Regions from separate parts of the Streptomyces glaucus genome, predicted to be linked through region 1. Evidence: riboswitches for the same ligand, from Rfam matches in the RefSeq annotation. Region 1 holds a riboswitch; the other holds the start of a gene.
What was found. Region 1 has a riboswitch for glycine ahead of gcvT (glycine cleavage system aminomethyltransferase GcvT). Riboswitches for the same ligand answer to the same signal wherever they lie in the genome.
Positions count from the first base shown of each region.

Region 2: linked by a shared signal. The riboswitch ahead of gcvP (aminomethyl-transferring glycine dehydrogenase) and the one ahead of gcvT (glycine cleavage system aminomethyltransferase GcvT) in region 1 are both predicted to bind glycine.

Region 1 covers NZ_BAAATK010000030.1:49,498-63,831, reverse strand. Annotated here, with positions in the region: gene ABD363_RS21620 (L,D-transpeptidase) at 1-500, shown strand, start outside; gene ABD363_RS21615 (enoyl-CoA hydratase/isomerase family protein) at 598-1,365, shown strand; gene ABD363_RS21610 (ATP-binding protein) at 1,609-2,112, shown strand; gene ABD363_RS21605 (EF-hand domain-containing protein) at 2,291-2,503, shown strand; gene ABD363_RS21600 (ABC transporter ATP-binding protein) at 2,585-3,373, opposite strand; gene ABD363_RS21595 (FadR/GntR family transcriptional regulator) at 3,497-4,234, shown strand; gene ABD363_RS21590 (NADPH-dependent F420 reductase) at 4,391-5,053, shown strand; gene ABD363_RS21585 (glycoside hydrolase family 25 protein) at 5,043-5,597, opposite strand; gene ABD363_RS21580 (L-serine ammonia-lyase) at 5,676-7,043, opposite strand; gene glyA (serine hydroxymethyltransferase) at 7,114-8,376, opposite strand; gene gcvH (glycine cleavage system protein GcvH) at 8,390-8,767, opposite strand; gene gcvT (glycine cleavage system aminomethyltransferase GcvT) at 8,902-10,023, opposite strand; glycine riboswitch at 10,098-10,202, opposite strand; glycine riboswitch at 10,203-10,302, opposite strand; gene ABD363_RS21560 (AAA family ATPase) at 10,525-11,193, shown strand; gene ABD363_RS21555 (enhanced serine sensitivity protein SseB) at 11,260-12,054, shown strand; gene ABD363_RS21550 (enhanced serine sensitivity protein SseB C-terminal domain-containing protein) at 12,164-12,964, shown strand; gene ABD363_RS21545 (ABC transporter permease) at 13,282-14,289, shown strand.
Region 2 covers NZ_BAAATK010000081.1:1,684-16,017, reverse strand. Annotated here, with positions in the region: gene ABD363_RS30940 (ABC transporter permease) at 1-373, shown strand, start outside; gene ABD363_RS30935 (ABC transporter ATP-binding protein) at 472-1,557, shown strand; gene gcvP (aminomethyl-transferring glycine dehydrogenase) at 1,649-4,534, opposite strand; glycine riboswitch at 4,709-4,804, opposite strand; gene ABD363_RS30925 (PRC-barrel domain-containing protein) at 4,917-5,288, shown strand; gene ABD363_RS30920 (DNA polymerase IV) at 5,430-6,869, opposite strand; gene ABD363_RS30915 (MerR family transcriptional regulator) at 7,128-7,808, opposite strand; gene ABD363_RS30910 (bifunctional nuclease family protein) at 8,083-8,556, opposite strand; gene ftsR (transcriptional regulator FtsR) at 8,641-9,378, opposite strand; gene ABD363_RS30900 (FHA domain-containing protein) at 9,420-10,373, opposite strand; gene ABD363_RS30895 (DUF881 domain-containing protein) at 10,435-11,271, opposite strand; gene ABD363_RS30890 (small basic family protein) at 11,277-11,609, opposite strand; gene ABD363_RS30885 (DUF881 domain-containing protein) at 11,606-12,538, opposite strand; gene ABD363_RS30880 (sugar phosphate nucleotidyltransferase) at 12,637-14,334, opposite strand, start outside.

The DNA.
Region 1 (14,334 bases):
GGACCGTCTCCTTCACCATCGGCCGCAGCCAGGTCTCCGTGGTCGACGCCGAGAAGCTCACGATGAAGGTCACGCGGGACGGCAAGGTGATCAGGACCATCCCCGTCACCACCGGCAAGCCCGGCATGGAGACCTGGAACGGCCAGATGGTCATCAGCGAGAAGCTCGCGGTGACCCGGATGAACGGCGAGACGGTCGGCTACGGCGGCGAGTACGACATCAAGGACGTCCCGCACGCCATGCGCCTGACCACCTCCGGCACCTTCCTGCACGGCAACTACTGGGGCGGCGGCGCCTTCGGCAACTACAACGCCAGCCACGGCTGCATCGGCCTGCGCGACGTGCGCGGCGGCTACGACAAGAGCGCGCCGGGCGCCTGGTTCTTCGACAACTCCATGATCGGCGACGTGGTGATCGTCAAGAACTCGGACGACCGGACCGTCGACCCGGACAACGGGCTCAACGGCTGGAACATGTCCTGGGAGAAGTGGAAGGCGTAGGCCGTCCGGCGCGGGCGCGATCCCCCGCGTGACGTACGGGCCCGGTGTGATCCACCACACCGGGCCCGTTGCCGTTAGTGCCCGTTAACCTGCCTGCATGACCGTGAATCTCGAAGTCGCGGACGGCGTCGGCACCCTGCGTCTGGACCGCCCGCCCATGAACGCGCTGGACATCGCCACGCAGGACCGGCTCAAGGAGCTCGCCGAGGAGGCCGCGCGCCGCGCGGACGTGCGCGCCGTGGTGATCTACGGCGGCGAGAAGGTGTTCGCCGCGGGCGCGGACATCAAGGAGATGCAGACCATGGACCACACGGCCATGGTGCTGCGCGCCCGCGCCCTGCAGGACGCGTTCACGGCGGTCGCCCGCATCCCCAAGCCGGTCGCGGCAGCCGTCACCGGCTACGCCCTCGGCGGCGGCTGCGAGCTCGCCCTGTGCGCCGACTACCGCATCGCCGCCGACAACGCCAGGCTGGGCCAGCCGGAGATCCTGCTCGGTCTGATCCCGGGCGCGGGCGGCACCCAGCGCCTGGCCCGCCTGATCGGCCCCTCCAGGGCCAAGGACCTGATCTTCACGGGCCGTCAGGTGAAGGCCGACGAGGCGCTGGCGCTGGGCCTGGTGGACCGGGTCGTCCCGGCCGCCGAGGTGTACGCCGAGGCGCACGCCTGGGCCGCGAGACTCGCGCGGGGACCGGCGATCGCGCTGCGCGCGGCGAAGGAGGCCGTCGACACCGGGCTGGAGACGGACATCGACACCGGTCTCGCCGTCGAACGGAACTGGTTCGCCGGGCTGTTCGCCACGGAGGACCGCGAGCGCGGCATGCGCAGCTTCGTGACGGAGGGGCCGGGGAAGGCCGAGTTCCTCTGACCGCCCCGTCCGGTTCCCTCGAAGGGGCGGTTCGCGGCAGCGTCGAGCGGTCCTGGGCCCGCCTTGCCGAGGGGACCCGCCGGTTGCCGCCGGGCGGGTCGTTCCGGCAGGTGGGGGCAGGGTCCGGCCGGTGCCGCGCCGCCGGCGGGACGTGCCGTCGGCGGTGCGGGAGGGGGCGGCCGCCCCGGAGGTATTCCCCGGGAACGGCCCCGGAGGACGGGCCGGACGGCCATGATGGGGGGCATGGCGGGGCTGGAGGGTAGGGAACAGCCGAGGGGACACGGCCGTGCCACCACGGCGCGCTGGTCGCCGGCGATCGAGGACGAATGCGCCCTGGAAGCGCTGGAGTTGTTCGGCAACCCGACGGAAGGCGAAGTTCCGCTGCCGTCCCGCCCCGAGTCCGCGGCCGTCGCCCGCAGACTGGCCCAGATGGTGGTCCTGCGCCAGTGGGGGCTCGGTCCCAGGATCACGGAGGACGTCGTCCTCCTCGTCTCCGAGCTGGTGGGCAACGCCGTACGCCACACCGGAGCCCGTGTCTTCGGCCTCCGTATGCGCCGCTTCCGCGGCCGGGTCCGCGTCGAGGTCCGCGACCCCTCCCGGGGACTGCCCTGTCTGATGCCGGTGCAGGAGACGGACCTCAGCGGGCGGGGGCTCTTCCTCGTCGACCGGCTGTCCGACCGGTGGGGGGTCGACCTGCTGCCGCGGGGCAAGACCACCTGGTTCGAGATGAAGGTGACGGACCGTTAGGGGCCCTCGGACGGATCTCCGGGGCGGCGCGGCGCCCGGCGCGCACGCCCGGCGGCCGGGAACCGGCGCCGCACCGCGAGGAGTCCGCCCGGGTGGCCGCCGCACCGGAGCCCCGGGCGGGCAGTTAATCTGACCTGCGTCAGAGCGCAACGCACAGCACGACACGAGGGGCGGACCGGTGGCGGACATCGAGGAAGCACGCAAGCAGTTCGAGCGGATCGACACGGACGGGGACGGATTCGTCACCGCCGCCGAGTTCAAGGCCGCCCTGGCCCAGGGCGGCGACTGGAACGTCACCGAGACGGTGGCCGAGGCGATCATCGCCAGCCGCGACCTCGACGGCGACAAGCTGCTGTCGTTCGACGAGTTCTGGACGTACCTGAACAAGTGACGCGACCCCGCCTCGCGTGGCTCGGCCACGTGGGGCGCGCGGAAGGGGCGCCCGGCCGGCCGGCGGCGGGCGCCCCTTCCGTCACGTCCGGCGCCGGACCCGCACGCTCCAGCGGCCGTCGTGCCGGTCCAGGACCAGCGGGAGGTCGAAGCACTTGCCGACCTGGTCGCTGGTGAGCACGTCGGCCACCGGGCCCTGCGCGAGGGGCATGCCGTCGCGCAGCAGCAGGGCGTGGGTGGTGCCGGCGGGCAGCTCCTCCAGGTGATGGGTGACCAGGACCGTCGCCAGGCGCGGATGGTCCCGGCGCAGCTCCTCCAGTGCGCCGAGCAGCTGTTCCCGGCCCGGCAGATCGAGCCCGGTGGCCGGTTCGTCGAGCAGCAGCAGCCGGGGCTCGGGCATGAGGGCGCGCGCGATCAGGGTCCGGCCGCGCTGGCCCTGGGAGAGCGTGGGCCAGCGCGCCTCGGCCAGCCCGGCGAGCCCCAGGGTGCCGATCAGCCGCTCGGCCCGCTCCCGCTGCCCGGGGGTCGGCCGCCAGCGGGGAAGCGGCTCCACGGAGTTGGTCAGCCCGGTCAGGACGACGTCCCGGACCCGCAGCGGCGAGACGAGCGGATGGCGGGGGTCGACATGGCCGACGTACGCGCGCAGCTCGCGCAGGTCGACGCGGCCCAGGCGGCGGCCGAGCACCTCCACCGTGCCGCGGGTGGGATGGACCAGGGCGCCGAGCAGGCTGAGCAGCGTGGACTTGCCCGCGCCGTTGGCGCCGAGCAGCGCCCAGTGCTCGCCGGCGCGCACGGTGAGGGAGACCTCCCGCAGGATCGGCCGGCCGTCGCGGACGACGTGCACGTCCTCGGCGCGCAGGACCTCGGTCATCGCCGTGCCGCCGGAAGGGGAGCGTGGGGCATCATGCCCGGTACGCTATCCACCCCTCAGGTCCTCAGACAAGTGAGCTCCTCCCGGCGAGCCCGCAGCAGCCCCCGTCGACAGGTGACCCCCATGCCCCTCGGTGCCGTCCGCCCCAGCCCCCTGGTCGAACAGGCCGCCGCCCGGCTGCGCGAGCAGATCACCGGCGGCCACTGGCCGGTCGGCACCCGGCTGCCCGGCGAGACCACCCTGGCCAAGGAGCTCGGAGTGGGCCGCTCCACCGTCCGGGAGGCGCTGCGCGCCCTCGCGGGCGCCGGCCTGGTGCGGGCCCGCCAGGGCGCCGGCGTCTTCGTCGTCGCCACCGAGCCCGCCGAGGACTGGCCCGCCCGGCTGCGCCGGGCCGCGGTGACCGACGTCTACGAGGTCCGCATGGCGGTCGAGGTGCACGCGGGCCGGCTGGCCGCGCTGCGCCGCACCGACGAGGACGTCGCCGCGATACGGGCCGCCCTGGCGGGCCGCCGCGCCGCCGCCGCCCTGGACGACGCGGCCTTCGTCGACGCCGACATCGCCTTCCACACGGCCGTGGTCGCCGCCGCCCACAACCCCGTGCTCGCCGACCTGTTCACCGGGTTCGTCCCCGTGCTGCGCGAGGGCCTGATCGAGCTGCTGGCCCTGACCGGCCTGCGCGCCGCCGACCCCGACGTCGCCGACGCCGCCCACGAGGCCCTGGCCCGGGCCGTCGAGGACGGGGACGCGGAGACGGCGGAGCAGGTGCTGCGCCGGGAGCTGGAGGATCCGTTCGGCGGCCGGGAGGGAAGCCCGCCGGGGTCCCCGGCGGCCTCGGCCGCACCCGGGACGCCCCCCGCCTGACGGGGGCCGGCCGGCGCGTCCCGCGGGCCCCGAGGGCGCCGTCACCCGTTCGCCGGGCACCGGAATAGCCCGCCCGGCCCCGGGGTTGGCCCCGGCAGAGACGGAGCCGTCCGGCTCCGCCGTACACCGGACCCGGAAAGGCCAGGTAAGCGGGACATGAGGATCGGCATCATCGGAGCGGGCAACATCGGCGGCAACCTCACCCGGCGGCTCACCGCCCTCGGCCACGACGTCTTCGTCGCCAACTCCCGCGGTCCGCACACGCTCACGGCGCTGGCCGAGGAGACCGGCGCGCGGCCCGTGCCGGTGGAGGAGGCGGCGCGCGGCGCCGAGGTGGTGGTCGTCGCGGTCCCCGTGAAGGCGGTCCCGGACCTGCCCGCCGGGCTGCTCGACGAGGCCGCGGACGGCGTCGCCGTCATCGACACCGGCAACTACTACCCCAAGGAGCGGGACGGCAGGATCGCGGAGATCGAGGACGAGGGCCTCACCGAGAGCCGCTGGACCGAACGCCGGATCGGCCACCCCGTGATCAAGGCGTTCAACGGCACCTACGCCCAGGACATCCTGGACCGCCCCCGCCCGGCGGGCGCCCCCGACCGCCTGGCCCTCCCGGTCGCGGGCGACGACGAGGCGGCCAAGGCGAAGGTCCGCGCCCTGATCGACGAGCTCGGCTTCGACACCGTGGACGCGGGCGGCCTGGACGACTCCTGGCGCCAGCAGCCGGGCACCCCGGTCTACGGCCTGCGGGGCGGCGTCGCGGAGGTCGGCAAGGCCCTGACGGAGGCCTCCCCCGAGCGTCCGGCGGACTTCAGGGCGTAGCCCAGTCCCGCAGCGCCGCCTCGTCGGCGAAGTCGGCGACGTTCTGGTCCAGTGGATCGTCGGTGTACTGGTGGAAGCGCCACCTGGCCTTGATCCGGGGCTTGCCGGCGGTGACGTAGTCGGCGATCCACAGGCCGTCGCCGGCGTAGGACGTGGTGTCGACGTTGAGCCAGTAGTTCCGGTTGCAGTACAGGATGACCCGGTTGTCCGGCCGCAGCTCCTTCACCTTGCGGATGAAGCGGTCCTTCTCGGCGTTGGTCGCGTGGGTCCCGTCGCCGGTGGTCTCCCAGTCGACGGCGAGGATGTCACCGGCCCGCTCGGGGGCCCTGCCGACGAAGTACTCGGCCTGGGCCGTCAGGTTGCCCGGCCACAGGAAGTGGTAGAAGCCGACCACGAGTCCGGCCGCACGGGCCCGCTCGGTCTGGGCGGCGAGCTTGGGATTGACGTACGAACGGCCCTCCGTCGCCTTGATGAAGACGAAGGAGAGGCCGTCCGTGTCGTAGGAGGAGGACTGGTAGGAGCTGACATCGATGCCGCGCAGCATGCGGGGCCTCCCTGAAGTGGCTGCGAGGGAACAGGAGTTGGTTATTCCCCGCATCCGTCGAGGCGATACGGCGCCGGCTCAGCACTCGATGATGTTGACGGCCAGCCCGCCCCGCGCGGTCTCCTTGTACTTCACCGACATGTCGGCGCCGGTGTCCTTCATCGTCTTGATGACCTTGTCGAGGGACACCTTGTGCGAGCCGTCGCCGCGCATGGCCATGCGGGCGGCGGTGACCGCCTTGACCGCGGCCATGCCGTTGCGCTCGATGCACGGGATCTGGACGAGACCGCCGACCGGGTCGCAGGTCAGGCCGAGGTTGTGCTCCATGCCGATCTCCGCGGCGTTCTCGACCTGCTCGGGCGTGCCGCCCAGCACCTCGGCGAGCGCGCCCGCCGCCATCGAGCAGGCGGAGCCGACCTCGCCCTGGCAGCCGACCTCGGCGCCGGAGATGGAGGCGTTCTCCTTGAAGAGCATGCCGATGGCGCCCGCGGCGAGCAGGAAGCGGACCACGCCGTCCTCGTCGGCGCCGGGCACGAAGTTCATGTAGTAGTGCAGGACGGCCGGGATGATGCCGGCCGCGCCGTTGGTGGGGGCGGTGACGACCCGGCCGCCGGCCGCGTTCTCCTCGTTCACCGCCATCGCGTAGAGCGTGATCCACTCCATCGCGCGGGCCGCCGGGTCGCCCTCCGCGCGCAGCTGGCGGGCGGTGACGGCGGCGCGGCGGCGCACCCGCAGGCCGCCCGGCAGGATGCCCTCGCGGGACATGCCGCGCGCCACGCACGCCCGCATCACCCGCCAGATCTCCAGCAGGCCCGCGCGGATCTCCTCCTCGGTGCGCCAGGCCCGCTCGTTCTCCAGCATCAGCGAGGAGATGGACAGGCCGGTCTCCTTCGTCAGGCGCAGCAGCTCGTCACCGGTGCGGAAGGGGTACTTCAGGACCGTGTCGTCGAGCCGGATGCGGTCGGCGCCCACCGCGTCCTCGTCGACGACGAAGCCGCCGCCCACCGAGTAGTACGTCTTCGACAGCAGTTCCGCGCCCGAGGCGTCGTACGCCCCCAGGGTCATGCCGTTCGCGTGGTAGGGGAGGGCCTTGCGGCGGTGCAGCACCAGGTCGGCGTCGAAGTCGAACGCGATCTCGTGCTCGCCGAGGAGCCGCAGACGGCCCCGGGCCTTGATCGCCTCCACCCGTTCGTCCGCCGTCTCCACGTCCACCGTGCGCGGCGAGTCCCCCTCCAGGCCGAGCAGGACGGCCTTGGGGGTGCCGTGGCCGTGGCCGGTCGCGCCGAGGGATCCGTACAGCTCGGACCGCACCGAGGCGACGGAGTCCAGGAGCCCCGCACCCCGCAGCCGGCGGGCGAACATGCGGGCCGCCCGCATCGGGCCCACCGTGTGGGAGCTGGACGGGCCGATGCCGATCGAGAACAGGTCGAAGACCGAGAGGGCCACGGTGGACTCCTGGGGACGGGGGGTGGCGGGGCGCCCGGCCGGAACGCGGGCCGGGCGCCCCGTCGGGGACTTACTTGGACAGGCCGGGGTACAGCGGGTGCCGGTCGGCCAGCGCCTTCACCCGGGCCCCGAGCGCCTCGGCGTCGTAGGACGGCTTCAGCGCCTCGGCGATGACGTCCGCGACCTCGGCGAAGTCCTCGGCGGTGAAGCCGCGGGTCGCCAGGGCGGGCGTGCCGATCCTGAGGCCCGACGTCACCATCGGCGGCCGCGGGTCGTTCGGGACGGCGTTGCGGTTGACGGTGATGCCGACCTCGTGCAGGCGGTCCTCGGCCTGCTGCCCGTCCAGCTCGGAGCGGCGCAGGTCGACCAGGACCAGGTGGACGTCCGTGCCGCCGGACAGGACGGACACGCCGTGCCCGGCGACGTCGTCGCGCACCAGGCGCTCGGCGAGGATGCGCGCGCCCTCCAGGGTACGGCGCTGCCGCTCCTTGAAGTCCTCGCCCGCCGCGACCTTGAAGGCGACCGCCTTGGCGGCGATCACGTGCTCCAGCGGGCCGCCCTGCTGGCCGGGGAAGACCGCGGAGTTGATCTTCTTGGCCAGGTCGGCCGTGGACAGGATCACCCCGCCGCGCGGGCCGCCCAGCGTCTTGTGGGTGGTCGTGGTGACCACGTGGGCGTGCGGGACCGGGTTCGGGTGCAGCCCGGCCGCCACCAGGCCCGCGAAGTGCGCCATGTCGACCATGAGGTACGCGCCGACCTCGTCCGCGATCCGGCGGAACGCGGCGAAGTCCAGCTGCCGCGGGTAGGCCGACCAGCCGGCGACGATCAGCTTCGGCCTGTTCTCCTTCGCCAGCCGCTCGACCTCGGCCATGTCGACCAGGCCGTCCTCGCCCACGTGGTAGGCGACGACGTCGTACAGCCTGCCGGAGAAGTTGATCTTCATGCCGTGGGTCAGGTGCCCGCCGTGCGCGAGGTCCAGACCCATGATCGTGTCGCCGGGCTTCAGCAGCGCGAACATCGCGGCCGCGTTGGCCTGGGCGCCCGAGTGCGGCTGGACGTTGGCGTGCTCGGCGCCGAAGAGCTCCTTGACCCGGTCGACGGCGATCTGCTCGACCACGTCGACGTGCTCGCAGCCGCCGTAGTAGCGGCGGCCCGGGTAGCCCTCGGCGTACTTGTTGGTCAGGACCGAGCCCTGCGCCTGCATGACCGCGACCGGGGCGAAGTTCTCCGAGGCGATCATCTCCAGGGTGGACTGCTGGCGGCGCAGCTCGGCGTCGACGGCGGCGGCGACCTCCGGGTCGAGCGCGTGCAGGGGCGTGTCGAGGACAGTCATCGGGGCGGGCTCCTCAGCCGGCGGTGTGGGCGGCGTACTCGTCGGCGGAGAGCAGGTCGGCCGGCTCGTCGGTGACGCGCACCTTGAACAGCCAGCCGCCCTCGAAGGGCGCCGAGTTCACCAGCGACGGGTCGTCGACCACGGCCTCGTTGATCTCGGTGACCTCGCCGGAGACGGGGGAGTACAGGTCGGAGACGGACTTGGTCGACTCCAGCTCGCCGCAGGTCTCGCCCGCGGTCACGGTGTCACCGACCTCCGGGAGCTGGACGAAGACGACGTCACCGAGCGCGTTGGCCGCGTGCTCCGTGATGCCGACCGTCGCGACGCCGTCCTCGGCGGCCGACAGCCACTCGTGCTCCTTGCTGTAGCGCAGCTGCTGGGGGTTGCTCATGGCCTGAATTCTCCTGTACGCGAGGGAGTGATGGTGAATGGAGGGCTGCAAAAAGCGCACATGAACAGGGACGATGTGCCCGACATCACCTCCGGGACGGTGTCCCGGGCGCTTACGGCGGTGTCACCGGCGCGTCACGCGCGCCGCTTGTAGAACGGCAGCGCCACGACCTCGTACGGCTCGTGGGTGCCCCGGATGTCCACGCCGACGCCGGGCGTGCCGGGGGCCGCGTGCGCCGCGTCGACGTAGGCCATCGCGATCGGCCTGCCGAGGGTGGGGGAGGGGGCGCCCGAGGTGACCTCGCCGATCACCTCGCCGCCGGCGACCACCGGGTACCCGGCGCGCGGGACGCGGCGGCCCTCGGCGACCAGGCCGACCAGGACGCGCGGGGGGTTCTCCCGGGAGCGGGCGGCGGCCCGCTCCAGCGCGGCCCGCCCCACGAAGTCGCCCTCCTTGCCGAACTTCACCACCCGGCCGAGCCCGGCGTCGAAGGGCGTCAGCGAGGCGGTCAGCTCGTGCCCGTACAGCGGCATGCCCGCCTCCAGGCGCAGGGTGTCCCGGCAGGACAGCCCGCAGGGCACGAGTCCGGCGCCCGCGCCCGCCTCGGTCAGCGCCCGCCACAGCCGCACGGCGTGCTCCGGGCTCACGAACAGCTCGAAGCCGTCCTCGCCGGTGTAGCCGGTGCGCGCGATCAGCGCCGGGACGCCGGCGACGGTGCCCGGCAGGCCGGCGTAGTACTTCAGGCCGTCGAGGTCGGCGTCGGTGAGGGCCTTGAGGACGCCCGGCGATTCGGGGCCCTGGACGGCGATCAGCGCGTAGGCGTCGCGGTCGTCGCGCACCTCGGCGTCGAAGCCGGCCGAACGCTCCGTGAGCGCGTCCAGCACCACCTGGGCGTTGGCGGCGTTGGCGACGACCAGGTACTCCGCCTCGGCCAGCCGGTAGACGATCAGGTCGTCGAGGATGCCGCCGTTCTCCTGGCAGATCATGGTGTAGCGGGCGCGGCCCGCCCCGACGCCCCCGAGGTCGCCCACCAGGGCGTAGTCCAGCAGCGCGGCCGCCTGCGGGCCGGTGACGGTGATCTCGCCCATGTGGGACAGGTCGAACAGGCCGGCCCGGGTGCGCACGGCCTGGTGCTCGTCGCGCTCGGAGCCGTAGCGCAGGGGCATGTCCCAGCCGGCGAAGTCGGTCATCGTCGCGCCGAGCTCGCGGTGCACGGCGTCGAGCGCGGTACGGCGGGGGGATTCGGTACTGCTCATCGGACGGTCGTCTCCCAGGGCGATGGGGCCCCCGCGCACGGGCGGCGCCGGGCGCGGGAAAGGGCGAGGAAAGGTCCTCCCCATCTGTCATCGGAACCTGAGAGGTTCGCCATGACCCCGCGGGGTCCTGGCTTGCACCTTGGGTGGGGCCGCCGCGGCGGCCCGCTTTTCAGATGTGCCTCGCCCGCGCGGTAACGGGGCCTGAGAGATTCAAGGGAGGGACTTGCTCCTTCGGCGCCCCGGCATTCGCGGTGCCGGGAACTCTCCCGCGCGGATTCAAACGGCCGGTATGCAGTTGGCGCGCACATCATTGCACGCATCGGACCGGCACGGCAGGGGGACCTTTCCCAGGGGGCGCGCTGTGTCCACAGGCGGACACAGCACCCTGTAGCAGGCTTGTTGCGGGAAACGCACGAAAACACGAGACATCCGGCATTACCTTCTCTTTACACTCGGCGGGGATGGGGACTCCGTACCCGGCTCCAGGGGAGGACGATCACGGTGAACAGGACCACGGCGTACGCCACCATCGCGGGCAGCGTGCGGGCCGGGCGGCACGCCGCCCTGGCCGGGGAGGCGTGTGGCCCGTCGCCGGCACCCGTCGTCCGCGATCTGCGCGACCGCGCCGGCCGCAGCCCGCACGCCCTGCTGTTCGGGCCCCGCGACATCGTCGCGGTCACCGGTCTGCCCGGCAGCGGCAAGTCGACGCTGATGCGGCGCACGGTGCGCGGCCCGCGCGTCGACTCCCAGGACACCCGCGACCGCTGGGACCGCCGCATGCCCCGCTTCGTGCCGTACGCGGTCTACCGCCCCCTGGTCCGCCTCTCCCACTACGCCGGACTGCGCCGGGCACTGCGCTCCGGCGAGGGCGTCGTCGTCCACGACTGCGGTACGCAGGCCTGGGTGCGCGGCTGGCTGGCCCGCGCGGCCCGCCGCCGGGGCGGCGCGCTGCACCTGCTGCTGCTCGACGTCACGCCCGAGCAGGCGCTGGCCGGCCAGCGCGACCGCGGCCGCGGCGTGTCGCGGTACGCCTTCCGGCGTCACCGCACGGCCACCGCCCGTCTGCTGAGCGCCGCCCAGGAGGGCCGGCTGCCCGCCGGCTGCGCCTCGGCGATCCTCGCCGACCGGGACGCGGCGGACACGCTGCGCCGCATCGGGTTCACGGGCTGAGCCGGCCGCGCGGCCGCACGGGTAGCCTTTTCAGCCCCAGCAGTGGTTCCAGGCAGGCGGTGGCAGATGGACTTCCCGGCGGGCTTCTCCGCGGACTTCCCGGCGCAGGCGCACCCTCACCCGCACGGGGGATGGCCCGGCAACGAGCTGGAGGAGGTGCTGTCGGCCTCCCTCGGCGCCGGCCCGGCGGCGGGCGGCCGGATCATCGAGGTGCTGGGCCGGAGCTTCGTGTGGGTCCCGCTGCCCAACGGCGGCGGCCCGCACAGCGGCCCCCTCGACCTGCCGGCGCTGGAGATCGAGGGCCAGGCGTACGTGCCGGTCTTCAGCTCCGAGGAGCAGTTCCGCCAGGTCGTCGGCTCCCACATGTCGTACACCGTCGCCCCGGCCGTGGAGTTCGCCCGCGGCCTGCCCCCGCAGGTCGGCATCGCCGTCAACCCGGACGGCGTCGTCGGCGTGCCGCTGCCGCCGCCCGCCGTGGCGGAGCTGTGCAGGGCCGGCCGCGGCCCGCTGGAGGGCCCGGCGAGCGGTGGCCGGGTCCGGCTGTTCGAGCCCGACTGGCAGGACGACCCGGTGGACTTCCTCTCCGCCGCCTCCGCCGAGTTCGACGGGGCCGGCGTGGTGCTGACCGCCCGCCGCTGCCTGGCCGCGATCGAGACCGCCGATCCGGTGATGTTCGTGGGCGTCGAGCTCTCCGACTGGCAGGGCGACCTGCGGGAGCGCCCCCTGGACGCGCTCGGCCGCGCCCTGGGCCGGGTGCCGGTCCGGTGGCAGGTCAACCTGATCCTCATGGACATCGCCCAGGACCCGGTGGCCGACTGGCTGCGCGAGCGGGTGCGGCCCTTCTACACGCGGGCCCGGTGAGCCGCCAAAGGGGCGCGGGGACCGCACGCCCGGCCACGGCAAGTCCCCGGCTCCCGGCCGGGCTTAAGCTGGACGTCCACAGGCACGTTTCGTGAAGGGGCGGTAAGAGGTGAGCGCGAGCGGCACCGCCGCGACCGGGCAGGTCGAGCACATGCTGCGCCAGGTCACGCCCGGGCGCTACGACGCCTACGAGGCGCTCCTGCGCGCCCTCGCGACCCCGTCCTCCGGCCAGGTCTGGATGCTGCTGTGGCACGGCCAGGCCGGCTCCCCGGACGCCCAGTACGGGACGATGGAGGTCGACGGCCACGGCTACGCCCCCTGCGTCACCTCCGCCCAGGAACTCTCGGCCAGCGGCTGGAACCGGTCGTACGAGGTGGTCGACGGCCTGGAGGTGGCCCGCGCCCTGTACCCCGACCACTACGGGCTCTGGCTCAACCCGCACGCCCCCGGCGGCGGCGTCGGCATCCCCTGGCTCGACCTGCGGCGCATCGCCACCGGCCTCGACCGCCAGCCCGCCGGGCCGCTCCGGCTGTCCGAACCGGCCATCGAGATCCCGCAGTTCTACGCCCTGCTCACGCAGAACGCCCACCGCACGCCGGCCGTGCGCTCCCTGCGCCGCGCCTGGGTGCAGCCCGCGCTCGGGGCGCCGTACCTCGCCATCGGTCTCGACGTGTACGACACCTCTCCGCCCGCCGTCGACTCGGTGCGCGCGATGATGCAGCAGTCCATCGGCGCGGTCCCGGACGGACTGCCGGTGTCGACCGTGGCGATGTCCGACGAGCACGACCCGGTCGCGATGTGGCTGCGCGCCAACGCCCGCCCCTTCTACGACCGCGAGGCCCACGCCGCCCCCGCCCAGGCTCCCGGGGCCGGGTACGGCTTCCCTCCGGCGGCGTCCGGCCGGTACTGACGGCGTCTCACACATCCGCCGTCCGCCGTCCGTCCGGGCGGTTCTTCGCGCGTAGAGAGGGCCGGATGGTCCTGATGCGCCCTCAATGCCCCAACTCGTTTGCGTCCGAACCCTGTTACCCGCTGTCCGGATAACGGATCTCCCCAGACAGCATCACGTTTACGCATCCTTTCTCCATGAAGTCTGGCAACAGATCGCCGAAGCGTTGAAGACTCCCGCAGCAGGGGGTGGTTCGCCCCTGTGTACGACGGACGGATCACGCCGCCACAGCGGCAAGTGCGGGCCGGCGACCGCCGGTTGAGAGGGGTCTCTGCCAGATGACGGCACCATTGCACGAGCCGACCGCGGAGACGGCCCCCAGTGCGGCCGAGGAAGCGGCGGTCATCGGAGCCGAGGCGAAGGCCGTCCAGGGCCGTTCCCTGGGGCGCATCGCCTGGGAGCGCCTGAAACGGGACAAGCTCGCCCTGGCGGGCGGTGTCGTGGTGCTCTTCCTCATCCTGGTCGCGGTGCTCGCGCCGGTGATCACGAAGCTGTACGGGCAGGACCCCAACGCCTACCACGAGGACCTGATCGACCCGCTGTTCGGCACGCCCACGGGCTCCCTGGGCGGCATGAGCGGCGAGCACTGGCTGGGCGTGGAGCCGGTCAACGGCCGCGACATCTTCGCCCGCATCGTCTACGGCGCCCAGATCTCCCTGCTGGTCGGTTTCCTCTCCGCGGTGGTCGCCGTCGTCCTCGGCACCGTCCTGGGCATCCTGGCCGGCTTCTTCGGCGGCTGGGTCGACTCCGTCATCAGCCGCGTCATGGACGGCCTGCTGGCCTTCCCGCAGCTGCTCTTCACCATCGCGCTGGTCTCCGTGATGCCGAACCAGATGCTGGGGCTGACCGGCACGGGCGTGCGCGTGTTCGTGATGATCCTGGTCATCGGCTTCTTCGGCTGGCCCTACATCGGACGCGTGGTACGCGGCCAGACGCTCTCGCTGCGCGAGCGGGAGTACGTCGAGGCGGCGCGCTCGCTCGGTGCCGGGCGGTTCTACATCCTCTTCAAGGAACTGCTGCCCAACCTGGTCGCGCCGGTCATCGTCTACACGACGATGATGATCCCCACCAACATCCTCACCGAGGCGGCACTCAGCTTCCTGGGCGTGGGCGTCAAGCCGCCCACGGCCTCCTGGGGGCAGATGCTCTCGAACGCGATCGACTACTACGAGTCGGACCCCATGTACATGGTCGTCCCGGGTCTGGCGATCTTCATCACCGTTCTTGCCTTCAACCTCTTCGGCGACGGCGTGCGTGACGCGCTGGACCCGAAGGGCTCCCGCTGACCTGCCGTACCGCACAAGCGTCCCGTGGCACCTGCACGGGGTCTC
Region 2 (14,334 bases), on a different contig from region 1:
GACGTTCGTGGCGCTGCCGTTCCTGGTCGTCAGCGTGGAGGGCACCCTGCGGGCCGCCGACCCCCGGTACGAGGAGGCGGCCACGACGCTGGGCGCCTCCCGTTTCACCGCGTTCCGCCGGGTCACCCTGCCGCTGATCGCACCGGGTGTCGCCGCGGGCTCCGTCCTGGCCTGGGCGCGGGCGCTGGGCGAGTTCGGGGCGACGATCACCTTCGCGGGCAACTTCCCCGGCCGTACGCAGACGATGCCGCTCGCGGTCTACCTGGCCCTGCAGAACGACCCGGCGGCCGCGATCGCCCTCAGCCTCGTCCTGCTGGCCGTCTCCGTCGCCGTGCTGGCCGGGCTGCGGGACCGCTGGATGACGACGTCCTGAGGAGAGGACACGGTGGCAGCCGCTTCCGCACACCGGCCCGCGAGCGCCGGGCCCCGCACCGCCTCCCCGGCCCCCGACCCGATGGTGGACGCCCCCTCATGACCGACCACGACGCCCCCGGCTCCGCCGGCCGCGGCACCTGCGCCGAAGGCCTCGACGCGCGGCTCGTCGTCGACCGCGGCACCTTCCGCCTCGACGTGACGCTGACCGCCGCCCCCGGCGACGTCGTCGCCCTGCTCGGCCCCAACGGCGCCGGCAAGACGACGGCCCTGCGCGCCCTCGCCGGCCTCGTGCCGCTCACGGACGGCCATCTGCGCCTCGACGGCGCCGCCCTGGAGCGTACGCCGCCCGAGTCCCGCCCCGTCGGCATGGTCTTCCAGGACTACCTGCTCTTCCCCCACCTGACGGCCCTCGACAACGTGGCCTTCGGCCCGCGCTGCCGGGGCGCGACCAAGGCGGAGGCCCGCGCCCGGGCCGCCGCGTGGCTGGACCGCATGGGCCTGGCCGAGCACGCCGGCGTCAAGCCCCGCCGGCTCTCCGGCGGCCAGGCCCAGCGCGTCGCCCTCGCCCGCGCCCTGGCCACCCGTCCCCGGCTGCTGCTCCTCGACGAACCGCTCGCGGCGCTGGACGCCCGTACCCGTCTGGAGGTGCGCGCCCAGCTCCGCCGTCACCTGGCCGGCTTCGAGGCGGTGGCCGTCCTGGTCACCCACGACCCGCTGGACGCCATGGTGCTCGCGGACCGGCTGGTGGTCGTCGAACACGGCCGGGTCGTGCAGGAGGGCACCCCCTCCGGCGTCGCCCGCCGCCCCCGCACGGACTACATCGCGCGGCTGGTCGGCCTGAACCTCTACCGGGGCCGGGCCGACGGCCACACCGTCCGGCTCGACGCCGGTCCCGCCGTCACCACCACCGAGGACCTGTCCGGCCCGGTCTTCGTGGCCTTCCCGCCGGGCGCCGTGACCCTGTACCGGGACCGGCCCACCGGCTCCAGCGCCCGCAACCTGTGGCGCTGCGAGGTCGCCGGCCTGGAGACCCACGGCGACCGGATCCGCGTGGACCTGACGGGCGGACTCCCCCTGGCCGCCGACCTCACCACGGTCGCCGCGGCCGAACTCGGCCTGCACCCGGGCGCCCGGGTCTGGGCGGCGGTCAAGGCGACGCAGACCCACGCGTACCCGGCGTGAGCCCCGGCGCGGCGACGCCCGGAACCCAAAGGGGCCCCGCCCCCGGCCGAGTGCGGCCGGGGGCGGGGCCCCTTTTGCGCGGGACGCGTGCTCAGTCCTCGTACGCGTCCAGCGGCGGGCAGGAGCACACCAGGTTGCGGTCGCCGAAGGCCTGGTCGATGCGGCGCACCGGCGGCCAGTACTTGTCCGCGGCCGTCACCCCGCCCGGGAAGACCGCCTCCGCGCGGCTGTACGGGTGCGTCCACTCCCCGCCCAGCGCGGCCGCGGTGTGCGGGGCGCCCCGCAGCGGGTTGTCGTCCGCGGGCCACTCGCCGGAGCCGACCTTCTCGATCTCCGCGCGGATCTCGATCATCGCGTCGCAGAACCGGTCGAGTTCGGCCAGGTCCTCGGACTCGGTCGGCTCGATCATCAGCGTCCCGGCCACCGGGAACGACATCGTCGGCGCGTGGAAGCCGTAGTCGATCAGCCGCTTGGCGACGTCGTCCACGGTCACTCCGGTCGCCTTGGTCAGCGGCCGCAGGTCGATGATGCACTCGTGCGCGACCAGCCCGCCGGGACCGGTGTAGAGGACCGGGTAGTGCGGCTCCAGCCGCTTGGCGATGTAGTTGGCCGACAGCACCGCCACCTGCGTGGCGCGCTTGAGCCCCTCGCCGCCCATGAGCCGGACGTACGCCCACGAGATCGGCAGGATGCCCGCCGAGCCCCAGGGGGCCGCCGAGACCGGGCCCACGCCCGTCTCCGGCCCCGCGGCGGGCTGCAGCGGGTGGTTGGGCAGGTACGGCGCCAGGTGCGACCGTACGGCCACCGGGCCGACGCCCGGGCCGCCGCCGCCGTGCGGGATGCAGAACGTCTTGTGCAGGTTCAGGTGCGAGACGTCGCCGCCGAAGTGCCCCGGCCGGGCCAGGCCCACCAGCGCGTTGAGGTTGGCCCCGTCGACGTACACCTGGCCGCCCGCCTCGTGCACCTGCGCGCAGATGTCGGAGACGTGCTCCTCGAACACGCCGTGCGTCGAGGGGTACGTGATCATCAGTACCGCCAGCTCGTCGCGGTACCGCTCGATCTTCGCCCGCAGGTCCTCGACGTCGATCTCGCCGTTGTCGGCGGTCTTCACCACGACGACCTTCATGCCGGCCATGACGGCGCTCGCGGCGTTCGTGCCGTGCGCGGAGGACGGGATCAGGCAGACGGTCCGCCGGTCGTCGCCGTTGGCCCGGTGGTACCCGCGTACGGCGAGCAGGCCGGCCAGCTCACCCTGCGATCCGGCGTTCGGCTGCAGCGACACCTTGTCGTACCCGGTGACCTCGGCGAGGCGGTCCTCCAGCTCGCGGATGAGCGTGAGGTAGCCCGCCGCCTGCTCGGCCGGCGCGAAGGGGTGCAGCTGCCCGAACTCGGGCCAGGTGACCGGCTCCATCTCCGTGGTCGCGTTGAGCTTCATGGTGCAGGAGCCCAGCGGGATCATGCCGCGGTCGAGCGCGTAGTCGCGGTCGGCGAGCCTGCGCAGGTAGCGCAGCATCGCGGTCTCGGAGCGGTGCTGGTGGAAGACGGGGTGCGTCAGGTACTCGTCGGTGCGCAGCAGGCCGTCCGGCAGGGCGTCCTGCGTGGCCGCGTCCAGCGCCTCGACGTCGCCCCGGACACCGAACGCGTTCCACACGGCGTCCAGCCGGGCCCGCGTGGTGGTCTCGTCGCAGGCGATCGACACGTGGTCGGCGTCGACGAGCCGCAGGTTGACGCCGTTCTCGCGCGCGGCGGCGACGACCTCGGCGGCCCGGCCCACGGCGCGCACGGTCAGAGTGTCGAAGAAGGCGCCGTGCACCACCTCGGCGCCACCGGCCCGGAGCCCCTCGGCGAGGATCGCGGCGTACCGGTGGGTGCGCCGCGCGATGCCCCGCAGCCCGTCGGGCCCGTGGTAGACGGCGTACATCCCGGCCATCACGGCGAGCAGCACCTGCGCGGTGCAGATGTTGCTGGTGGCCTTCTCCCGCCGGATGTGCTGCTCACGCGTCTGCAGGGCGAGCCGGTAGGCCCGGTGCCCGTCGGCGTCCACGGAGACGCCCACCAGCCGCCCGGGCAGGCTGCGCGCGAAGCTCTCGCGCACCGCCATGTAGCCGGCGTGCGGCCCGCCGAAGCCCATCGGCACGCCGAAGCGCTGCGTGGTGCCGACCGCGATGTCCGCCCCCAGCTCGCCCGGCGACTTCAGCAGGGTCAGCGCGAGCAGGTCGGCCGCCACGGTGACCAGCGCCCCGAGCTCGTGCGCCCGGTCGACGACCGGCCTGATGTCCCGTACGGCCCCGGAGGCGCCCGGGTACTGGATCAGCACGCCGTTGATCTCCCGCGCGGCGACCTCGGCCGGGATGCCCTCGCTCAGGTCGGCGACGACGACCTCGACGCCGGTCGGCTCGGCGCGGGTCCGGAGCACGGCGATGGTCTGCGGCAGCGCGTCCGCGTCGACCAGGAGCAGGCCCTTCTTGTTCTTGCCCATGCGCCGCATCAGCGCCATGGCCTCGGCCGCGGCGGTGCCCTCGTCCAGCAGCGAGGCCCCGGAGGTCGGCAGCCCGGTGAGGTCGGCGACCATGGTCTGGAAGTTCAGCAGCGCTTCGAGCCGGCCCTGCGATATCTCCGGCTGGTACGGCGTGTACGCGGTGTACCAGGCCGGGTTCTCCATGACGTTGCGCAGGATCACCGGCGGGGTGAACGTCCCATAGTAGCCGAGCCCGATCATCGAGTCCAGGACCTGGTTGCGGTCGGCCAGCGACCGCAGCTCGGCCAGCACCTCGGCCTCGCTGCGCGCGCCCGGCAGGTCGAGCGCGCCGACGTTCTTGATCACATCCGGCACCGCGGCGGCGGTCAGTTCGTCGAGCGAGCCGTAGCCGACCTGCGCGAGCATCTTGGCCCGGGCCTCGTGGTCGGGGCCGATGTGGCGCTGCTCGAAGGGGATTCCCCGTTCGAGCTCGGAGAGCGGAATGCGCTGGGCGGTCATTGCGGAGGCCTCCTGGTCTGACGCGACCTTCGAGGGCACCACGGCGCGGGTGCCCGGACGGCCTCCCCCTCTGTCATCTCGACCTGAGAGCTTCACCGGGCCGCCCGTGGGCCCCGGTTTTCACCGTCGGTGAGAGCGGAAGCCGTCGACACCCGCTCTGCTTTCCAGAGTGGCCTCGTCCGTGCGGTACGTGGGCCTGAGAGATTCCGGGGAGGATTTGCTCCTTCGGCGCCTCCGGTGACGCTTGGAGGACTCTCCCGCACGGGGTCAGCAGCCGCTGTCAGCGTACCAGCGAGGTCAACGCCCCGACCCTCGAGTGGCCGCCACCCGGAAAGTGCTCTTTCGTAGTGCTTACGAATGATTGCGACCACCTGGAGGGCCCGTGCAGACCGACATCGATCCGCGCAACCTGATCGGCCGCAAGGCGTTCGACCGCAACGGCGACAAAATCGGCACCATCGACGAGATCTACCTCGACGACGCCACCGGCGTGCCCGAATGGGCGGCCATACGCACCGGCCTGTTCAGCCGGGACGCCTTCGTCCCCCTGGAGCCCAGCGAGCTGATCGACGGCGCCCTGCACGTGCCCTTCGACCGGGCCCTGATCAAGGACGCCCCCGACTTCGGCGTCGGCCGCCACCTGTCACCGGAGCAGGAACTCCAGCTCTACCACCACTACGGTCTCGACGTGGCCCCTCCCCCCTCGCTCCCCGACCGCGCCCTCGGCGGACTGGCGGGCACGGAGGAGAGCTGAGAAGGCCCCCGCCGCGCGCAGGACCCGCCCGGCGAGCGGCCGGGCCGGGCGCGGCCGGGCGCGGGCCCCGCGTCCGCGCCGCGGCCGGCCGCCGGAGCCCCCTGGGCCCCTTGTGCCGGTCGAGCGTCCACCGGCGGGCCCTCATCCCCTCCCCGACCAGGCCCGCCGGCCCGGCGCCGCGCGCGTCGCTTCCGCCGTCCCGGCGTCCGGGCCCGAGGGACCGGCGTCCCCGGGCCCGCGCGGCACCAACGGCAGCGGTTCCGCCGGTTCCAGATCCGGGTCGTCGACCCGGAACGTCCGCACCCGCCCGGGCTCCGAGCAGGGGGTCTCGAACCGCACGGTGACCCGCCCCAGGCCGCTGCCCTGCACCCATCCGTGCCCGTACGCGGCGTGCCGCACGTCGTGCCCCGCCGGCCACCGCCGCTCGGCGGGTGCCGGTGCCTCCCCGGCCGGCGAGCCCGCGCGCGGCGCGTCCCGCGGCTCCTCGGCCGGACCGTCCGCCCGCTCACCCGCCGCCTGCGCGAACAGGTCCTCCTGCGTGTAGTCGGCGAGTCCGCTGACGCCGACCCCGAGCAGCCGTACGCCGCCCGTCGTGTCCACCGAGTCCAGCAGCCGCGCCGCCGCCTCCCGCACCACCGCCGGGTCGTCCGTGGGCCCGCGCAGGGTCTCCGACCGGGTCAGCGTGGAGAAGTCGTACCGCCGCACCTTCAGCACGATGGTCCGTCCGGACAGCCCCGCCTCGCGCAGCCGCCGCACACACCGGTCGGCCAGCCGCCGCACCTCCAGCCCGATCCGTGTCCGGTCGTGGATGTCCACGTCGTAGGTGTCCTCGACCGACACCGACTTGGCCTCCCGCTCGGCCACCACGGGCCGCTCGTCCCGGGCCAGCGCCATCGCGTACAGCGCGTGGCCGTGGGCCTTCCCCAGCAGCCGTACGAGTTCGTCCTCGCCCGCCTCGGCGAGCTCCCCGACCGTGTGGATCCCGGCCCGCCGCAGATGGTCACCGGTCGCCGGCCCCACGCCGGGCAGCGTCCGCACCGGCATCGGACCGAGCAGGGCCTGCTCGGTCCCCGGCTCGATCAGCACCAGCCCGTCCGGCTTGGCCTGTTCCGAGGCGATCTTGGCGAGCATCTTGGAGGCGGCCAGACCCACCGACCCCGTGAGTCCCGTGACGGCCCGGATGTCCGCGCGCAGCCTCGCCCCGGCCAGCCGCGCCGACTCCGCGTCCCAGGCCGCGCCACCGGCCTCCAGGTCCACGAACGCCTCGTCCAGGCTGAGCGGTTCCACCAGGGGCGACAACGCCCGCAGCAGCCTCATCACCTGCTCGCTGATCGACCGGTAGAACCCGAAGCGGGGCACGAGATACGCGGCGTTCGGCGCGCGGCGCCGGGCCAGCGCCATGGGCATCGCCGAGTGCACCCCGAAGACCCGCGCCTCGTACGAGGCCGTGGCCACCACCCCGCGCGGCCCGAGCCCGCCCACGACGACGGCCCTTCCCCGCAGGCTCGGCTTGGACGCCTGCTCCACCGAGGCGAAGAAGGCGTCCATGTCGAGATGCAGGATCGTGGGAGCGCTTCTCACGTCTACGATGCTGCCCTACACCGCTGACAACGCCTCACCCGGCCACCCCGGCCCCCTCGGGCGCACCCGGACACGGCCTCCACGACCGCTCGGGCAGCCGCCGCCACGCCCCTCGCCGGGACGCCCCGGTGACACGGTCCGGGCGCCGTCCCCGGACTTCCCGTTCCCTCCCGCCGGGAACTCCTCGATGAAACCGCTTGCAGCACCCGGCGGCCGCCGCGCGGTCCACCCGGCCGCATGCTCCCCCGCTCCGGGCGCTCAGACAGCCCGGTTCCGCCGCCGCGCCAGCTCGTCCGCCGGGTTGTGCCCGACCAGCGTCTCCCCCGTGTCGATCCGCTCCCCGTGCAGCTGCGACAGGGCGCTCTCGACGTCCCGCCACACCACTCCGACGGCGATCCCGAAGATCCCCTGACCGCCCTGGAGCAGAGCGTGGACCTCGTCCGGCGAGGTGCATTCGTACACTGTCGCCCCGTCGCTCATCAGCGTCATCCGCTCCAGATCGCGGAAACCGCGTTCCCTGAGATGCTGTACGGCGGTGCGGATGTTCTGCAACGACACCCCGGTGTCGAGGAACCGCTTGACGATCTTCAGGACGACGACGTCCCGGAAGCTGTACAGACGCTGCGTGCCGGACCCGTGAGCGGGCCGCACACTCGGCTCGACGAGCCCGGTACGGGCCCAGTAGTCGAGCTGCCGGTAGGTGATACCGGCGGCCGCGCAGGCCGTCGGACCGCGATAACCGATCTGCTCGGACGCCATGGACGTCGTCCCTCCGCTGCTCGGCACGGCCGTCGGTCGCTGCGGGACGTGATCGGCGGCGCTGTCGTGCGGGGGGTACCCCCTGCTCGAGCGGAGCCGAGAGCTCGGGGGAGGGTACGGACCGCTCGCCTCGAGACTGCGGGAGGCGCCCCCAGCCGTACCGTCGCCGCTGCTTCTCACGCCGACCTCCGTCCTTGACCTGCCTTCTCGACGGTAGGCAGCCACCAGGGGTGCGTCAACGACCGCCACACTCGGCACGCCGAGTGATAATCACCCTAAGAGTGGTTTCCCGTGCCCGACCGCGGGGAAAGGCTAGCCGAATGCCTCGGCGGGGACGCAGAACGCTCCCGGCCGCCTCCGGCACACGCCGACGCCTCGGCCGTCACCGGCCGACGGGCGCGCGTCCCCCGGCGGCCCGTCGGCCCCGACCGTCCGCCGAGGCCGCCCACGCGCCTCACTGGCTGCTGGTGCCGAAGTCCTCCGGCGAGATCTGGTCGAGGAACTCGCGGAACTTCTCCACCTCGTCCTCCTGCTCGTCCGGGATCGCGATGCCGGCGTCGTCGAGCACCGTGTCGCTGCCGTAGATCGGCGTCCCGGTACGCAGGGCCAGCGCTATGGCATCGGACGGCCGGGCGCTCACCTCGACCCCACTGGCGAAGACCAGCTCCGCGTAGAAGACCCCCTCACGCAGGTCGGTGATGCGTACTTCGGTGAGCTCCTGACCGACGGCTTCCAGCACGTCCTTGAACAGGTCGTGGGTCAGCGGCCGAGCGGGAGCCATGCCCTGCTGGGCGAAGGCGATCGCGGTCGCCTCCCCCGGCCCGATCCAGATGGGGAGATAGCGGTCGCCCCCCACTTCACGCAGCAGCACGATCGGTTGGTTGGAGGGCATTTCGACCCGGACACCTACGACATCGAGCTCGTTCACACAGCAACCCTAGGCCGTGCCCGGGACCTTTGGGTAGTCGGGCCGGGAACAGGTGGCCGATCCGGGCCCGCGGGACCATCCGTTTCAGGGCAGCCGGACCCCGAGCGCGGTCTGCACCAGAGCCGCGTGCAGCTTCACCGTGAGCCCCGCCAGCTCCTTGGTACGGGCCTCGGCATGCGCCCTGGTCTGCGGATTCCGGTGCCGCTTCAGCGGGGCCACCACCTGCTCCACCAGCCCGGCCTCACGGTCGGCGGCGGCCTTCATCACCCGCAGGTGCCGCGGCTCGATCCCGAACCGCCCCAGTTCCACGATGAGCGACGCGACGGTGACCGCCTCCGCGTCGTACACCCCGTCCTCCAGCGGAGCGAGCAGCCCGTACGACTCCCACTCCCGGAGGGCCTCCTCCTCGATCCCGGCGGCCGCGAGCAGCTCGGCCCGCCCGATCCGGGCCGCCGTGGGCCCGTCGGCGGGCTCCGGCCCGGTCTCCCCGTCGCGCTGCCGGCCCAGCGCCGGCAGCGGGACGGCCTCGCCGCGCTCCATCGCGTCCAGGTGCTCGCGGATCACCTTGAGCGGCAGGTAGTGGTCCCGCTGCATCCTCAGGACGTGGCCGAGGCGCTCGACGTCCGCCGCGCTGAACTTGCGGTACCCCGAGGGGGTCCGCCGCGGCTCGATGAGCCCCTCCGACTCCAGGAAACGGATCTTGGAGATCGTCACTTCGGGGAACTCGTCGCGCAGCACGTTCAGCACGGTGCCGATGCTCATCAGCCCGCTGTCCGCGGCGGCGGTGCCGTCCCCGGCACCGCCGCTCGGTGTTCGCCGCATGGATCTTCCCTGGGGGGTGCCCCGGACGGGGTCCGGGAGGGTCAGTAGCCCTGCTGGCTCGCGTAGAAGACCAGCCGGTACTTGCCGATCTGCACCTCGTCCCCGTTGGACAGGGCGACCTGGTCGATCCGCTCCCGGTTGACGTACGTGCCGTTCAGGCTGCCCACGTCGGCCACCGTGAAGCTGCCGTCCGGGCTGCGGCGGAACTCCACGTGCCGACGGGAGACCGTCACGTCGTCCAGGAAGATGTCGCTCTGCGGATGGCGCCCGGCCGTGGTCAGGTCGCTGTCCAGCAGGAAGCGGCTGCCCGAGTTCGGGCCGCGGCGCACGACCAGGAGCGCGGAGCCCTGGGGCAGCGCGTCGACGGCCGCCTGAGCCTCGGGCGAGAGCATCGGCATCTGCGTCTGGCCGGTGGCTTCGGCGTCGTAGGCCTCGAGACCGGAGATGGAGATCGTCGAGGTCGTCTCGGAGGAACGCTCCGGCACGGCCCCGGGCCGCAGCGGCGCGCCGCAGTTGGAGCAGAAGCGGCTGTTCTCCGCGTTGCGGTTACCGCACCTCGTACACACCAGGGCCGACATCGGATCCTCCTGCCGCGGCTGCCCCGCCGGGACGTCGGACGGATACGGGCCGGAAGACCCTTGACCCGCACCTGAGGCTGACGGTTGCCCGAAACCTATGCCGCCGGACTGCGCAGGGTCAACCGACGACGCGCCCTGACCTCCGGAAATGCCACCGCCCGGACCAGTCACCTGGTCACGGAACAACGGACGCTGGCCCTCCGCGCCGGGCTGTGCGCGATGACGGGCGGTGGCGTTGTCGCTGCCCTCTCGCGCGCTCTTGCCGAACAACTTCGCAAACAACTTCACGGGCGATTCCCCTTGACCGAAACAGACCCGCCCGTGGGGCAGGACGAACCCTGACTGAACGTACTGGCCGACCCGGACATCCTCACAACGTCCGCCTCCACCAGACAGTTTCCACCACGCACCGCCCATTCGGTGCGCCGACCCCCCACAACCTCATGCTCCTGTCCGACAGCCCCCATGCACCCCCGGTTCACTGGGAGGACGACCGAGCGTAGTCAGGCCGCTCCACCGCTCGCAAGGCGTCCACGACGATCTTGCTCGACCGCTCAACGGTAACGGTGGCCTGTTCCTTCTCCAGAGTCTGCACCACGCCTCCTGGGATGTTGAGCGCCGGTTCGAGGTCCTGCGGCTTGCCGATGACCTTGAAACGATAGGGCGCGTTGATCTTGTTCCCGTCGACGCTCACACTCTTGCCGGAATCTGTCAGATACGTGTCGGCTACGACCCGTACGCCGTTCACCTGGAGCGCCTCCGCGCCGGCCGCGCGCAGCTCCTGGATCGCGTCGAGCAGCATGTCCGCCTCGACCGTCCCCTTCGTGTCCTCGATGGTCATCGTGATACCGGGCCCCTGAGCGGCCACCGTGCCCGCCAGCACGCCGAGTTGCCGTTCCTTCTCGACCGTCTGCCGACGGGCCTCCTCGGCCTGGTCGGAGCTGTTCTTCAGCTCGTCCCGCTGCTTCTCGAGCCCCTGCTTCTCGTCCTCAAGACGCTGTGTGCGGTCGTCCAGTTCGTCGAGGATGCGCACGAGATCCTCCTGGCGCGCGCCGCGCAGGGCACTGTCGTTGTCGCTGTTGGAAGCCACCTGGACGGCCAGCCCGAATCCCAGTCCGAACAGCAGCAGGGCGAAGATGAGTTGGGCCCGGGTGACACGCGGCGGCCACAGCCCTTTCACCAGCCGCTGCCGGCCGGTCAGCTCGGGCTGCGGCTCCGCAGGGGTCCTCTCGGGCGGAGGGGCCGTCGCCGCGGGCACTTCCCGGGGCAGTTCCTTCCGCAGCCGGTTCCCGGTCTTGCCGTCGTGCTCGCTCATCGGCCTCACGCCCGGAACACGTGCCGGCGGATCGCCGCGGCGTTGGAGAAGATGCGGATGCCGAGGACGACCACGACGCCGGTGGACAGCTGGGCCCCCACGCCCAGCTTGTCGCCCAGGAACACGATCAGGGCGGCCACGACCACGTTCGACAGGAACGACACCACGAAGACCTTGTCGTCGAAGATGCCGTCGAGCATGGCCCGCAGACCGCCGAAGACGGCGTCGAGCGCGGCCACGACAGCGATCGGCAGATAAGGCTCGACGGCCGCGGGAACCTCGGGCCGGACCAACAGGCCGGCCACGACGCCCACGACGAGGCCCAGTACGGCGATCACGATGTGCCCTTCCCGGTGTTCTCGGTGTTCTCGGTGTTCTGGGTGTGCGGCTGTGCCGTGCGTACGGTGACACTCGGTGCGGCAGGCAGCCGGAGGCCGTCCTCCACGGAGATACCGGTCCGGATGCCGAAGTTCTCCTGCAGGGCATGCAGGTACAGCCCGTCGGGGCTGTTCTGGAACCTGGTGCTGAGCCGCTCGCCGTCCCCGACCGCGAGCACCGTGTACGGCGGCACCAGCGGCCTGTTGTCGACCAGTATGGCGTCCCCCGCGGCTCTGATCGCGGACAGCGCCGTCAGCCGCTGCCCGTTGATGGCCACGGCCTCGGCGCCCGACGCCCACAGCCCGTTGACCACGCGCTGCATGTCCCGGTCGCGCACCCGGCCGGTGTCGGAGAACCCGGACGTCCCGCGTGGCTCCCCGTCGCCTCCCGCCACGGTGTCCTTGGCGTCGTTCACCACGAGCCGTACCCCGGGGCCGTGCACCGCGGTCGCGCCCGACAGGATGCTCACCAGCTCCAGCCGGTCGCTGCCGCCGCTGTTCCTCAGCGCCTCCCGCTGCCGCGCGCTCACGTCCGCGCGCAGTTCGTCGACGCTCTCCTCCAGTTCGTCCGCCGCCGCGGTCTCCCGGTCGATGCGGTCGACGAGTTCCTCCCGCTCCTTGGCGACGGTCGGGGCCGCGACCCGTGCCTGCGCCGCGCCCACGGTCACGACGAAGGCCGCGAGCACCAGGCCCGCGGCCAGGCCGAGCTTGGCCCTGAGGGTCTTTGGCAGGCGGCCGTCGCCCGCGGCCCGCTTCCGCGCGGCGGCCTCGGCGTATCCGTCGTCGAGGCTGTGGTCCATGACGTTGGTCAGCAGCGACATGGACGCGTCGGGGCGCGGGGGCCGCGCAGGGGTGCTCCGAATGGGGGGTTGCTGCGGCATGCCGCACATCGTCGCACGTCGCGGCCCCTACCTCCGAACGGCCCCACCGGCGTGCCGGACAGGCCCCGTTGGGGACACTTGTCCGGCACGCACGCGTGCAGGGCTTTTCAGCGGCCGGCGCTGTCCACGACGGCCGCCCACTCGTCGAGCAGCGCCTGCGCGGAGGCGTCGTCGGGCCCCTCGGCCCACAGGTGGGTGACCGCCTCGGCGGGGTCGGGCAGCACCATCACCCAGCGACCGTCGCTCTCCACCACCCGCACGCCGTCGGTGGTGTCCACGAAGCGGTCCCCGGCCGCCTCGACCACCCGCCGCATGACCAGGCCCTTGACCGCCCACGGGGTCGCCAGATCCCGCTTGAGGACGTGCGCGCGGGGGATGCGCGCGTCGATCTGGCTGAGCGTGAGCTGCGTACGGGCCACCAGTCCGATCAGCCGTACGAAGGCCGCCGTGCCGTCGTAGACGCCGCTGAACTCGGGGATGATGAACCCGCCCTTGCCGTCGCCGCCGAAGATCGTCCCTTCTCCGCGGCCGACGCGCGTCAGGTCGTCCGGTGACGTGGTCGTCCACTCGACCTGGGTGCCGTGATAGGCCGCCACCTGTTCGGCGATCCTCGTGGTGGTCACGGGCAGCGCCACCCGGCCGCTGCGGCGTTCCGCGGCGACGAGGTCCAGCATCACCAGCAGCGCCCGGTCGTCCTCGATGATGTGCCCCTTCTCGTCGACGAGCGAGATCCGCTCGCCGACGGGGTCGAAGCGCACACCGAACGCGGCACGCGAGGACGCGACGATCTCACCGAGGCGCATCAGCCCCGACCGCCGCATGTCGGCCGTCTCGGTCGGCCGGGACTCGTCGAGACCGGGGTTGATGGTCAGCGAGTCGACGCCCAGCTTGCCGAGCAGGCTGGGCAGGACGAGCCCCGCACTGCCGTTCGAAGCATCCACGACGACCTTGAGCCCGGACTCCGCGATGCCGGTCGTGTCGACGTTCCGCAGCAGCGAGCCGGTGTACGAGTCGAAGACACTCGCCGGGAAGTGCAGGTCACCGATCTCACCGGGGAACGCCCGCCGGTACTCCTGCCGCGCGAACACCCGGTCCAGCTTCCGCTGGCTGGCCTGCGACAGGTCGGCGCCCTGCCCGTCGAAGAACATGATGTCCACGGAGTCCGGCACCCCGGGGGTGGTCCGGATCATGATGCCGCCGGCGCTCCCCCGCGCGGTCTGCTGCCGCGCCACGGGCAGCGGTACGTTCTCCAGGTCCCGTACGTCGATGGCACTGGCCTGCAGCGCGGAGATGACCGCCCGCTTGAGCGCTCGGGCGCCGCGGGAGTGGTCGCGGGCCGTGGTGACGGTGGCCCCCTTCTTCAGCGTCGTCGCGTAGGCGCCGGCGAGACGTACGGCGAGTTCCGGGGTGATCTCCACGTTCAGGATTCCGGAGACCCCGCGGGCACCGAAGAGGTGCGCCTGTCCTCTGGACTCCCAGATGACCGAGGTGTTGACGAAGGCGCCGGCCTCGATGGTCTTGAACGGGTAGACCCGCACATTGCCCTGCACGATCGATTCTTCACCGATCAGGCACTCGTCACCGATGACCGCGCCGTCCTCGATCCGGGCCGCGCGCATGATGTCGGTGTTCTTTCCGACGACGCATCCCCGCAGATTGCTGTGCGGTCCGACGTACACGTTGTCGTGCACGACGGCCTTGTGCAAAAAGGCCCCGCTCTTGACGACGACGTTCGATCCGACGACGGTGTGCTCGCGGATTTCCGCGCCGGCCTCGACCTTGGCGTAGTCACCGATGTACAGGGG